Regions from separate parts of the Lysinibacillus sp. G01H genome, predicted to be linked through region 3. Evidence: riboswitches for the same ligand, from Rfam matches in the RefSeq annotation. Region 3 holds a riboswitch; each other region holds the start of a gene.
The links. Region 3 has a riboswitch for cobalamin ahead of PSR12_RS20965 (FecCD family ABC transporter permease). Riboswitches for the same ligand answer to the same signal wherever they lie in the genome.
Positions count from the first base shown of each region.

Region 1: linked by a shared signal. The riboswitch ahead of cobT (nicotinate-nucleotide--dimethylbenzimidazole phosphoribosyltransferase) and the one ahead of PSR12_RS20965 (FecCD family ABC transporter permease) in region 3 are both predicted to bind cobalamin.
Region 2: linked by a shared signal. The riboswitch ahead of PSR12_RS10755 (ABC transporter substrate-binding protein) and the one ahead of PSR12_RS20965 (FecCD family ABC transporter permease) in region 3 are both predicted to bind cobalamin.

Region 1 covers NZ_CP118397.1:1,236,889-1,241,179, reverse strand. Annotated here, with positions in the region: gene PSR12_RS05920 (trimeric intracellular cation channel family protein) at 223-828, shown strand; gene cobT (nicotinate-nucleotide--dimethylbenzimidazole phosphoribosyltransferase) at 926-1,981, opposite strand; cobalamin riboswitch at 2,074-2,249, opposite strand; gene PSR12_RS05910 (ABC transporter ATP-binding protein) at 2,346-4,040, opposite strand; gene PSR12_RS05905 (ABC transporter A family member) at 4,080-4,291, opposite strand, start outside.
Region 2 covers NZ_CP118397.1:2,133,159-2,137,449, forward strand. Annotated here, with positions in the region: gene PSR12_RS10750 (elongation factor G) at 1-1,445, opposite strand, end outside; cobalamin riboswitch at 1,628-1,814, shown strand; gene PSR12_RS10755 (ABC transporter substrate-binding protein) at 1,978-2,970, shown strand; gene PSR12_RS10760 (precorrin-3B methylase) at 3,022-3,699, shown strand; gene PSR12_RS10765 (S9 family peptidase) at 3,771-4,291, shown strand, end outside.
Region 3 covers NZ_CP118397.1:4,119,828-4,124,118, reverse strand. Annotated here, with positions in the region: gene PSR12_RS20980 (response regulator transcription factor) at 1-584, shown strand, start outside; gene PSR12_RS20975 (YdhK family protein) at 625-1,194, opposite strand; gene PSR12_RS20970 (biotin transporter BioY) at 1,309-1,905, opposite strand; cobalamin riboswitch at 2,060-2,247, shown strand; gene PSR12_RS20965 (FecCD family ABC transporter permease) at 2,394-3,440, shown strand; gene PSR12_RS20960 (heme ABC transporter ATP-binding protein) at 3,446-4,237, shown strand; gene PSR12_RS20955 (hypothetical protein) at 4,289-4,291, shown strand, end outside.

The DNA of each region.
Region 1 (4,291 bases), 1.8 Mb from region 3:
CGAATGTTTTTCTTTATTTTAATCACATTTTATCAATTTGTATGTGCACCTGTAAAACTTGCCTATTGTTTCTAAGAGGATTTTACGCTAAGCTAATGTGCGGACTCATTTCAAGAAGCGTATTTAATGACCGATTTTGGCTATTAAATTCATAAATTCTGTTACGTAAAACGTCTTTTAACTTTTAAAAAAGTTTATTTATTGATAGAAGGGGTGAAAGGGATGGCTTGGGAGGTTTTTAGTATCATAGGAACAATTGCCTTTGCTATTTCTGGGGCAATTATTGCCATGGAAGAAGAATACGATTTATTCGGTGTATATATACTTGGTATTGTGACTGCTTTTGGTGGAGGAGCTATTCGAAATTTACTCATTGGACTACCTGTCACAACACTTTGGGGACAGGATATGATGTTTCAAATAGCGCTTGCTGCGATTACGATATTCTTTATTTTTCCGCATCATCTGATTCAACATTGGCATCGTTGGGGTAACTTCACAGATGCGATTGGCTTATCAGCATTCGCTATTCAAGGCGCACTCTATGCTGTCAAGCTTGATATGCCAGTGAGCGCAGTCATTGTAGCTGCTGTTTTGACAGGTTCAGGTGGTGGTATTGTACGAGATTTATTAGCTAGAAGAAAACCATTAGTTCTCCGTGATGAAGTTTATGGAGTTTGGGCAGCTCTTGCTGGACTGTTAATCGGCTTCGAGGTTTTTACAGGGGACATTTTCCTTTATATTTTATTCGCAGTGATTACAGCTTTACGTATTCTTTCCTATATGATGAAGTGGCGCTTGCCATTACGTAAATTAAATCAAGCATAAACACCATTCAGCCAATGACCAAAAATTAAGTCATTGGCTGTTTTATTGTTTTAGCTAATGTTTCATTCCTTATATGATTAAAAAAGAGACATTTAACTTACCTTTTTAACAACTGCATTGATTCTTCTAAAGTCACCATGTTTTTCATCATCGAGCAAGCTGCATCTAAAATAGGAAAGGCTAAGGCTGCTCCAGAACCTTCACCTAAACGCATATTCATGTACAACATTGGTTCAATGCCAAGTAATGCAGCGGCAATTTTAGCCCCTGGTTCCTCTGAGGCATGGGAAGGAATAATATAATCTTTTACTTTTGGTTCTAGCTTATAAGCAATGAGCGCGGCAATAGTTGAAATAAATCCATCAATGACAACAGGTTTACGATGGACAGCAGCGCCAAGTATAATGCCTGTCATCGCCCCTATCTCTAATCCTCCAACCTTAGCCAGAACATCAATAACATCATTTGGATTAGGCTTATTTAAGGTAATTGCTTTTTCAATAACTGCTGCTTTATAGGCAATGCCTCCTTGGCCTACTCCTGCACCAAACCCCGTTACTTCGATAGGCTTGCATCCCGTCAAAACAGCTAATATCGCAGCACTTGGTGTTGTATTGCCGATGCCCATTTCTCCAGTCCCAAGTACATCAGCACCTTTTATGATTTCCTCAGTGGCCACCTGGATTCCTACTTCTATCGATTGAATGGCTTCTTGTTTGGCCATAGCTGGACCTTGTGCCATGTTATCGGTACCGTATTTAATTTTATGAATAAGGACTCCTGCATCAAGTGGAATATCTTCTTTTACCCCAACATCTACTGTGACAACCTTTGCATTGGTAATGCCCGCAATCGCACAAACGCCTGTACCTCCCTTAGGAAAATTTAATGTTTGAAAGACCGTCACATCTTGTGGATTCGTGGTTACACCTTCCTCGCAAACACCATGATCTGCAGCACAAACAATCATCACCTTTTTGTCGACCATTGGATATAAGTGTCCTGTTATCCCAGAGAGCTGTACAGCAAGTGATTCTAGTTTACCCAAGCTACCTGGGGGCTTACAAAGCCCATCAATCCGTTTTCTAGCCTGCTCCATACTTTTCATATCAACCCCTTGAATATTTTGAATCGTATCTTGTAATAATTGCATGATTATTTCTCCTCTCGTTCTCATTGAGACAAAATAAAAAATCTGTAGTTTATTGTCATGACAAATAAACTACAGACTTTTCCATCATCTATCTCTTCTAAAGCATGTAGGCAGGTCTCCTGGCTCAAGTTCAACATCTCATAGCACCTTCCCAGCAATTCGCTAGTGGCATACACTATGAAACTCCCTTATACAGTGGCGGGTCCGCTAAAGCTTTTCACTTTATTCCCTATTCTCCCAAGTGGGCACCTATTGCTTTTATGTAATTATGTTAAATCTACTTTACAACTTTTTTAGTGTCAAGAGGAAAAATTTTTTTGAGTGTTAACTTAGTACAACCAGCTATTCAAACAATTTAGGCTTATTAAGAGCTTGTAACAACAAATGAATCCCTCTCGTTCACCTGATTGTTATTAACTTCAAATATTTTATCTGCTTCACTTATTAAAACAGGGTGATGAGTAACCAATATAACAGTCTTTTGTTTTTCTTTATTTAAATATAAAAGTAATGTTTCTATATTTATTTGGTTGTCTTTATCAAGCGCAGAAGTAATCTCGTCAAACAAATAGATATCCGCATCTCTTAGAAGCGATCTTGCTATTGAAAGTCTTTGCTGTTGCCCAGTAGATAATTCAAGCCCATTATGCCCAATAAGAGTTTCAAATTTATAGTCCAACGTTTCTATATATGAATAAATGTTAACCATTTTACAAATTTGAATTAATTCTTCATCCGTTGCATTCGGCTTTGCTAATAACAAATTTTCCCTTATTGTCCCTGTCATTATAAAATGCTCTTGCGTTACCAAACATACCCTTTTTCTATAAACATCATTAGGAATATATCTAATATTTTGATTGGATAGAAATATTTCACCCTGATAATTAATGTATAAACCTGATAATATATTCAATAATGTCGATTTACCTGATCCGCTTTCTCCCTTAATCAATACAATTTTCTTCAAAGGTATTTGGAAATTTATATTTTCTAAAACTGGAGATAATGCATTAGTATAGGTAAAGCTTACATTCCGCAACACTATTTTGTCTTTTCTAAAATGATGCGATGAATTTACATAGCCTGATACTATCAATTTCCTTATATTGTATTTATTGTCTCCCATTAAGTTTTTTACTCTATTTACAGACACAATTGCTTCTTGTAAAAAGGAATTTAGTTGAGAAAATCTTAAAAATGACTGACTAAAGTTATTGGCATAGGTTGTGAATGCTATTAATACTCCTAAGGTGAGGCTGCCTTTATAAATAAAGTAGGCACCTATAATAAGGATAATTAAATAACTTGTAAAGTTTAATAATTCTATTATTGATCCTGATTTTATACTTAAACGCATTTTATCAAGAGTATTTTTGTATAATAAGGTAATTCTCTTTTGATAGTTATCTATGGCGTTTATCTCATTATTAAATATCTTAAATAATTTAAATGATGACAGTATTTCTCCCAGATAGGTTAAATAAGAATCTAAATCTTTTTTGATGGCAGTATCCGTCATCCTTATTTTTTTTCCATAATATTTAAAAATGATAAGTGCTAAAGGACAAGCAATGAATAAAATACTAGCTAAAATAAAATTAAGATTTATCAATATTACGAACACAATTATTATACTGATAAAATCTACAACAATATTTAAAAACTCTGATACTACTTCAGAAAATGCCTTTGTATCATTTTCTATTTTATTCATCAGTTCACCTTTTGCTTTTAATTGATACTCATCCATGTCCATAGCCATGATTCTTTTTATTATCTTTAACTTAATATCCATTTGTAGATAGCAGGCAAATTTCGTTAAATAATATTTTTGGATTACTTTAAAAAATAAATTAAAAAGAAACAAAAAAGCCATAAACACTATAATTATGAATGCGGAATTGAGGTCTTTTACTGTTATAGAATCAATAAATTTACCAAATAAAAGGGGGTGTACTATACTTAAAATCATTGAAATGCCCATCAAAATATTTACTTGAAATAATTTTGCTTTGTATGGCTTTGTATATTTAAATACCTCACCTAATATTTTCATGAAATAATACTCTGTCTCCCTGATTTAGTTAAGGTTTTCTTATAACCTTTTGATATACAGATAAGCATTTTTCGGTTCTTCTTGTAATATTTGTAGAAACTTTTCCATATACGGATCTTTTTCATTACTTATGAACAAGTTTTCTACTGACTTCTTTTTCGCCTCACTAAAGAGCATGCTTTTGTTGGTGTATATAACCTTTTGCTCAATTGTTCTTTTTAAAACCTCATAGCAATTAGTTTGTTCCTTGG
Region 2 (4,291 bases), 2.0 Mb from region 3:
ATATCTGTTACAGGGAAGCCTGTCAGTAGCCCATGATGGTCACGCTCAAACAGATGCTTTTCAACAAGGCGCTGATTGCCTAAAGATAAATGATCTGCATGACAGGCATTGCTGAAGGTATTACCTGTTCCACGTGGATTTGGCTCCATTAATAAATGAACTTCGGCATAATGCTTGAGGGGCTCGAAATGACCATAGCCTGTTACGGGGGTCGCAATGGTTTCCATATATAAAATTTGCGGCTCACCAAAGGAGACAGCTATTGAAAAACGCGTCATGAATACCTCTGTCAGGACCTCTAATTGAATGACACCCATAATATGCACATGGATTTCCTGAAATTTTTCCAGCCAGACCACACGCAAGGACGGCTCTTCTGCTTCGAGTAAACGGAAAAACTGGAGCACTTCCTTGATATGCTGATCGCCCTCATATTGAACCTTTGCCTGTAAGGTTGGGACAAGCTCATAGGGCTGGGATAGCATCGTTGTACCGATTCGATCCCCAATGTTTGCCTGGCTCAGCCCTTTGACAGCGAAAATTTCTCCCGCCTCTACCTGTTGAACGGTCTCATAGCGACTGCCGTTATAAAGGCGAATTTCAGTTACTTTTTCTGTTACTTCGCTAAATGAAAATTCATCACGCACATGCAATGAACCCTTGACCGCCTTCATAAAGGTTAAACGCTGGTGACCATCATGACGAATTTTAAAAACCTCTCCCTCAAACGGGGCAACCTTGTCAAAATCGGTACTCGTTAACAGCGGGAGCTGGTCAAGAAATTCCTGAATGCCCTCATCCTTTAAGGCAGAGCCAGCAAAGCAAGGGAAGGCACATTCATTTTTAATCATTCCCTGTAACTGAGCAAGACACTGTTCATGCTCCAATGACTCATTCAGAAAGGCATCAAGCAATTTTTCGTCGCGCTCCGCTAGCCATTCCATGATGCTATTTGACACATAGTCTGCTCGCAGTGGCTCATCGATGAACAATACATGCTGTGAGCAATCTTTGCGAAGCTGCCTGATGACAGCCTCCACATTGGCACCTTCACGATCTATTTTGTTGATAAAGAAGAAGGTAGGGACATGGTATTGACGTAAAAGTTGCCATACTGTTTCTGTATGGCCTTGTATCCCTTCGACAGAGCTAATGATCATAATGGCATAATCCATCACACGAATGGCACGCTCCATCTCAGGGGAGAAATCGACATGCCCTGGCGTATCAATCAATGTGTATGTATCATCGCCAATGCGCATACGCCCCTGCTCGGCAAATATCGTAATGCCTCGTCTGCGCTCCAGCTCGTGATTATCAAGAAAGGTATCCTGATGATCAACTCGACCACGGGCTTGGATACTATTTGTATGAAAAAGTACTTGCTCAGAAAAGGTCGTTTTCCCTGCATCCACGTGCGCAAGTACACCAATTGTTTTGTACATAAGAAATCCTCGTTTCTATAGAATGCTATCTTTTTATTGTAACAGAATACTAGCTTCTATATTTCTTGTAAAATAGTTCGTCTTTATGTCGAAATAGTGCTAATATAATGATGATTATACTTTTAGTGTCATACTACTGATTGCGCGATAAATATTCTTCTGCTAGTCTATCAATAGTATTGACCATTATAGAACGTATTGGTGCAAATGGCATTTGTCATTTGCTTAAAAGGGAAATCGGTGCAATTCCGATGCTGTCCCGCAACTGTAAATGGGGAGTCTATACAGCATGCCACTGTAGTGAAACTATGGGAAGGCGTATAGATGATGAACCTAAGCCAGGATACCTGCCAGTATGTATTTTTTGACTAAGAACCACGAGGATGGGGATAGTGATACAGGTAATATACCGTTATTTCACTATGCTACTCTCTTGGCGACAAGAGGGTTTTTTTTATGCCCTTCCAAACACCTGGGTAGTAAAGAAATCTCTGATTTCTTTCTATATTTTAACAACAAAGGAGAAAAGGACATGAAGAAATGGAAAAGTATATGGCTAATGATGATCATTGCCTTGGTCGCTGTTTTAGGGGCTTGTAATGCAAAAGACAAAACGGAATCAGCAGCACAAGGTGAAAAGGTTGAGCCATCTGAGGCGGCAGCCGAAGTAACCATTGAAAACAATGACACAAGTCAAACATATACGGAAGCACCAACAAAAGCGATTAGCTTAAATCAGCATGTGACAGAAATTATGCTAGCACTTGGCTTAGAGGATTCTATGGTAGGGACAGCTTACTTAGATGATAAAATCTATGAGCCACTGCAAGAGGCATACGACAAAGTCCCTGTGCTTTCCGATCAATACCCAACGAAGGAGCAAGTCATTGATGCCGAGGCAGATTTCCTATATGCAGGCTGGAAAAGTGGCTTTGGCGAAAAGGGTGTAGGCACACCAGAAGAGCTTGAAGAATTAGGCATCCATACGTATTTACATACGGCTTCCAACATGACAAAGCCAACATTAGAGGATATTTTCACTGATATTCGCCATATCGCGAAGATTTTCCGTATTGAGGATCGTGGCGAAGCTTTAATTGAGCAAATGACGAAAGATGTAGAGGCAGTACAAGCTAAATTACCAAAAGATAGCGAAAAATTACGTGTTCTTGTGTTTGATAGCGGTGAAAAGGATGTATTTACAGCTGGTCAAAACTTTATGAATGAGCTGGTGACAATCGCGGGTGGTCAAAATATCTTTGGTGATGTGGAATCAGGATGGACAACTGTGTCGAAGGAAGATGCAGTAGACCGCAACCCAGAGGTAGTTGTCGTGATTGATTACGGTGAAACAACGGCAGACCAAAAGATCCAATTCTTAAAAAATGATCCAGCATTGAAGGAGATGGAAGCGGTCAAAAATGAGCGCTTTGTCATCCTGCCACTTTCAGCAGCGTCTGAAGGGGTTCGTGCAGCAGAGGCCATTGAAATTTTAGCCAAGGGCTTCTATCCTGAAAACTTTTAATCCATTCGAGCTAGCGTTTTGCTAGCTCCTTTTTTATAAGGAGCGATAAAAATGAACGCATTTCAAAAAAATGTACCAGATCAAACATTTGAAACACTAAACCGTCATGGTGAGTTTACCCGTCTAGCCGTTAGCCCGGGCATTATTAATAAGCATTATACGCCTGCACAATTCCAAAAAATAGCCGAAATTGCTGGCGAAAAGGGGGCGATAAAATATTCTGCTTCCTATAGTATACTCGTATCCATACCAACGTGCGATGCCACAGAAGCGGTGCAAGCCTTACAGGAAGCAGGTCTTTATGTTGCTCCCTCTGGTTCAATCATAGCCATGAAGGCCTGCGATTTTTGTGATGGGGAGAAAATGGAGGCTGCGCCGATAACCGAACAGCTCTATCATGCTATAGAGGGGATGAAGGTACCTGCAAGAGTGCGTGTCAATATTAATGGCTGTGCATCAGCTTGCTACAATGCAGTCTATGATGATATTGGACTCGTTTACCAACAAAAAAGCTTTGATGTCTATTTAGGGGCAGTACCGATGGGAGCAAAGGCACAGGCTGGTACGTTATTCGCTAAGAGGGTAGACGTCACACAAATTGAAGATTTTTTACTGCACCTGATCAACCTATATAAGGAGCATGCTCGCCCAAATGAGCCCTTTTACAAATTTTATCGCAGAACAAAGTCCGCAGAATATTGGGAACTAGTAAAAAATTCAATTAAATAGCAGGAATATTACTTAGGGTGTCGAAGTATTGTAGTAAGGCACAGAAAATTACAATACAAAGGAGCAAGAACATGACATCGAAACAAGGGATTCAACCAGAAGATCTTTATCGCTTAAAATCAGTAGCAGATCCACAGCTTTCACCAGATGGGACAGAGGTAGTTTATGTAGAGACTCGTATGGACGAGAAGAAAAATGACTATATATCGAATTTGTTTTACATAAACTTGAAGGACAAAACACCACAGCAATGGACATTTGGTGAAGATAGAACGAGTTCCCCTGTTTGGTCACCAGATGGCAGTCAAATTGCATTTTTGTCAACGAGAACAGGTAAGTCACAAATTTATGTTCTTTCGAAAGCAGGTGGAGAGGGAAAACAGGTGACACATTGTAAAAATGGAGCGACATCCCCTGTCTGGTCACCATGTGGCAAGAAAATTGCTTTTTCAGTCGTGCTAGGGAAAGATGAAACCATCCTAGATAAAGCGGAGGATGAGAAGAAAAAGGATAAAGAACTAAAGCCACTAGAAATCGAGAAAATGAAACACAAATCGGATGCTGGTGGATTTATTGATATGGAGCAGTTTAC
Region 3 (4,291 bases):
TAGAAGAAGAACATGTGGATTTAGTTCTTTTGGATATTATGATGCCAGAGATGGATGGGTGGCAGGTTTGCCAGGAAATTAGGAAGTTTTGGGATGTTCCTATCATTATGCTTACTGCAAAAGGAGAACACGCTGATGTTGTAAAAGGTTTAAACCTTGGTGCTGATGACTACATTTTAAAGCCTTTTGATGAGGAAGAGTTGTTAGCACGCATACATGCTGTATTAAGAAGAACGATATCTGTAGAAAAAGTGATTAACTTTGAAGGGCTTTGTCTAGATCGAGAGTCCTTTGAAGTATATTTTCAACATAAGGCAATTCCATTAACACCAAAGGAATTTGCCATGCTCGCCCTATTTTTAGATTATCAAAATAGAGCATTTTCTAGAGAACACCTTATACATGCCGTTTGGGGATATGATGTAACGATTGAAGATCGTACCATTGATTCACATGTACGTAATTTACGAGAAAAATTAAGAAAAAGTGGTTTTCCTGCGGATGATTACTTGCAAACCGTTTGGGGCATCGGCTATAAATGGCATAAGTCTGCAAATAGAAAGCGAATGGAACATAAAAGCTAGAAATAACCTCTACCAGAATTGAAGGTAGAGGTTATTTCTATTATTTTGGACTAAGCTCTTCTTCTGTTACCCATTTATGATTTGTTACAGCTTCACCACTTGTAGTGGAAGTATAATCGACCATGTATACAGTTGTTTGCACAGCCTCGTCAATAAGGACAGTCGCATTTTCCATACCTTCCATATGTGTTGCGTCCGTTTTTACTTCTGTTCCAGGAGCCAGTGGTGCTTCTTGTGGGTCAATTAATTCTTCATGAATCACCCACTTATGCTTTTCTATTCGCTTTCCACCAGATGTAGGCTCATAGGAAATAACATAAGCAGTTGTATTATAGGCACCTACTATTGTTGCTTCTGCCCCTTTCATACCTTCCATATGTCCATCTGTAATAATGGCTGTGCTCCCTACAGGAAATTTCGGGTTTTCAGCTTTTTTTAATGTTACTGGTACATCGCCAGAACTTGAATGGTTCATTGTAGAATGATCCATTTTTTCAGAAGTTTCATTAGAAGTGGACGCTGGTTCTGTTTGATCCTCTGTACAAGCCGATAAACTAATTAGAGCGACTACTGATAATAGTCCGACTGACCATCTTTTATTGAATTTCATATGATATCCTCCTCACTATATGCTCCTAATGTAGCAAATAAATGTGCAGAAACGATGGATATGACCCTATGAAAAACATTTCTTTAGTCTGGCACAATTAGGTGGGGAGATATGCTATTGAATGGGCATGATCTTCAATGTTTTTTGTAATCTATGGGCGAAGATACCAGCAAAAATAGCTAAAATAATATCTTTTGGTAGTGGAGGAATCATCCAAAGCCAAGCGAGCTTATATGAAAAATTCTCTGGCGCACTTGCCCAAAGCTTATATGCAAAAAACATCCAATTTGTTCCTATCAAATAATTTATAGCCGTTGCTACCAAAGCAGCTACGATAAAACTTTTCTTTGTCCCGCTTCGTTCCACGATCAACCCTGCAACAAATGCCGCTAATATAAATGTAATAATAAACCCAAAGGTAGGGCTTAAAATTTGGCCAATTCCACCACCGAAACGAGCAAAGACAGGAGCTCCCGCCAATCCTACGCACATATAAATTGTACAGGCGAGCGCACCTTTTCTACTACCAAGAATAAGCCCTGCTAAAGTTGCAAAGAAGGTTTGAAGCGTAATGGGTACACCACCAACTACCATAAAGGGTGCAAAGGAAGTGATATTATCACCCACCATCATTAGCGTTGAAAACAATCCAATGTAGGTAATGTCAATAGTTCTTAACTTATGGTGACTATGTTGTGTAACAGTTGCCATGAATTTCACCTCGTTTTATAAGTTATTACTGCTAGTGTAAAAAACGAATGCTATTGTGTCAACCTTATTATTATTAATAGTTAACTCAAATATTGGGTTAAATAGAAGTAGACTATCTATCTATAAAAATGTATGATAGAACCGTCACAATTTTATAACTTCAAATACTATTGGTGTGACATTTTTGAATGTCACTTAAAAGGGAAGTCGGTGGAAGTCCGACGCTGTCCCGCAACTGTAACGAGGAATCCTATAATATGATTTGCCACTGTTTAAGAATGGGAAGGTAATTATAGGATAGTGAATCGAAGCCAGGAGACCTGCCATTTAGTAATACCTGTAATGCCCACGAGGATGCAAGCAATTACGGACAATAGCTGGATATTTTTCTGACTTTGTTTAATCTAGGGTATTTCTATGCGCATTTTCGCATGGGATACCTTTTTTTATTGCTTCATTCATCAATATTCAGTAGGAGTTTAAAACAGATGAATAAAAAATTTATGTTATTTTCCTTCGTACTTTTCATGGTATTAATTGTTTCAATGACCTTTGCTGTAATGGTTGGCTCAGTTTCAGTTACACCGTTATATGTATGGAAAGTTATTCTTTCTAAAATTCCTTTTATACAAACTTCGATCGAGCAAGATTGGAGTCGCTCTCAGGAAATCATCATCTGGCAAATAAGAGCACCTCGTGTTTTGCTAGCTGCTATAGTAGGAGCGGGGTTAGCCATTGCAGGGGCAGCCATTCAGGCACTTGTACGTAATTCTATTGCAGACCCGTATATTCTAGGGATTTCTTCAGGGGCAGCTGTAGGAGCTACTTCTGTGATTATTTTAGGAGCCTTGTCATTTTTAGGTATTTACGCTCTTTCAGTATCCGCATTTCTTGGTTCATTACTTGCCATTACACTTGTTTTTTTCTTATCACGTGTTGGGGGACGTGTCTCTATTTTCCGCTTGCTATTGGCAGGCATGGCTGTGTCCTTTATCTTAACGGCTATCTCTAACTTTATTTTAATGATGTCAAAGCAAGAAGGGGCCTTAAAGGCTGTTATGTTTTGGATGCTAGGTAGTTTAGCTGGAGCCAAATGGAATAGTATTGTGATTCCAGCCTTCGTATTCTTGGTTGTATTTGGGCTACTGTGGCTACACTATCGTAATTTAAATTTATTATTACTAGGAGAAGAGGCGGCAGTGACATTAGGCGTTAATCTTCAGCAATTCCGTATTCAGTTAATACTATTAGTATCTCTATTAACTGGTGTGCTTGTCGCAGTTAGTGGTTCTATAGGATTTGTGGGATTGATTATTCCCCATATTGTGCGTTTAATTGTGGGCTCAAACTATAAATATGTCATACCTATTAGTGCTTTAATAGGTGGAATATTCTTAGTGTGGGCAGATGCCTTTGCTCGAATCATTATTGCTCCTCAGGAAATGCCAATTGGTATTATTACAGCTTTTTGTGGGGGACCATTTTTCATTTGGCTTCTCCGTCGTAACAACTATTCTTTCGGTGAAGGAGATTAACGTCCATGACATTAGAAGCGAAACAAGTATCATTCTCCATTTACGATCAGCGTATACTACATGATGTAAGCATTCAAATAAAAGAAAAGCAATTTGTTGGATTAATTGGTCCTAATGGGAGCGGAAAATCAACATTGTTAAAAAATATGTATCGTCTCCTAAAACCTGAAAGCGGAACGGTAGTATTAAATGAGCAAGATATATTAAAGCAATCAAGTAAATCAATTGCGAAAAATTTGGCTGTTGTAAGCCAAGAGACACCCGTATTATTTGATTTCACTGTGCATGATTTAGTCAGTATGGGAAGAACACCACATAAAAAGCTGTTAGAGCTTGATCAAGAGAAAGATTTTCAAATTGTTAAAGAGGCTCTTAGGCAAACGGGCATATCGCATTTAGAGAAACGAAGCTTTAGTTCGCTTTCTGGTGGCGAGAAAAAGCGTGTCATGGTTGCAAGGGCACTCGCTCAACAAGCACAGGTATTAATATTGGATGAGCCGACGAATCATTTAGATATTCAACATCAACTTCAACTTATGGATTTAATTCAGACCTTGCATTTAACCGTAGTAGCAGCTTTACATGATTTGAATATCGCTGCTATGTATTGCGATCAAATTTACGTTTTACAGCAAGGGCGAATAGTTTGCCATGGTACACCAGAGGAAGTACTTACCCCAACAGTGCTACAAGATGTATTCGGTGTTTTTGCAGATATTCAAATACATCCACTGACAGGGAAGCCGTATCTTACATATGTTCCTGAACAGTTCACGAAGAGGTTTAGCCAAATATAGAAAGCGAGATCTTCTATTAGATACATAAAACATCCTTTAAGGAGTGACTGTATG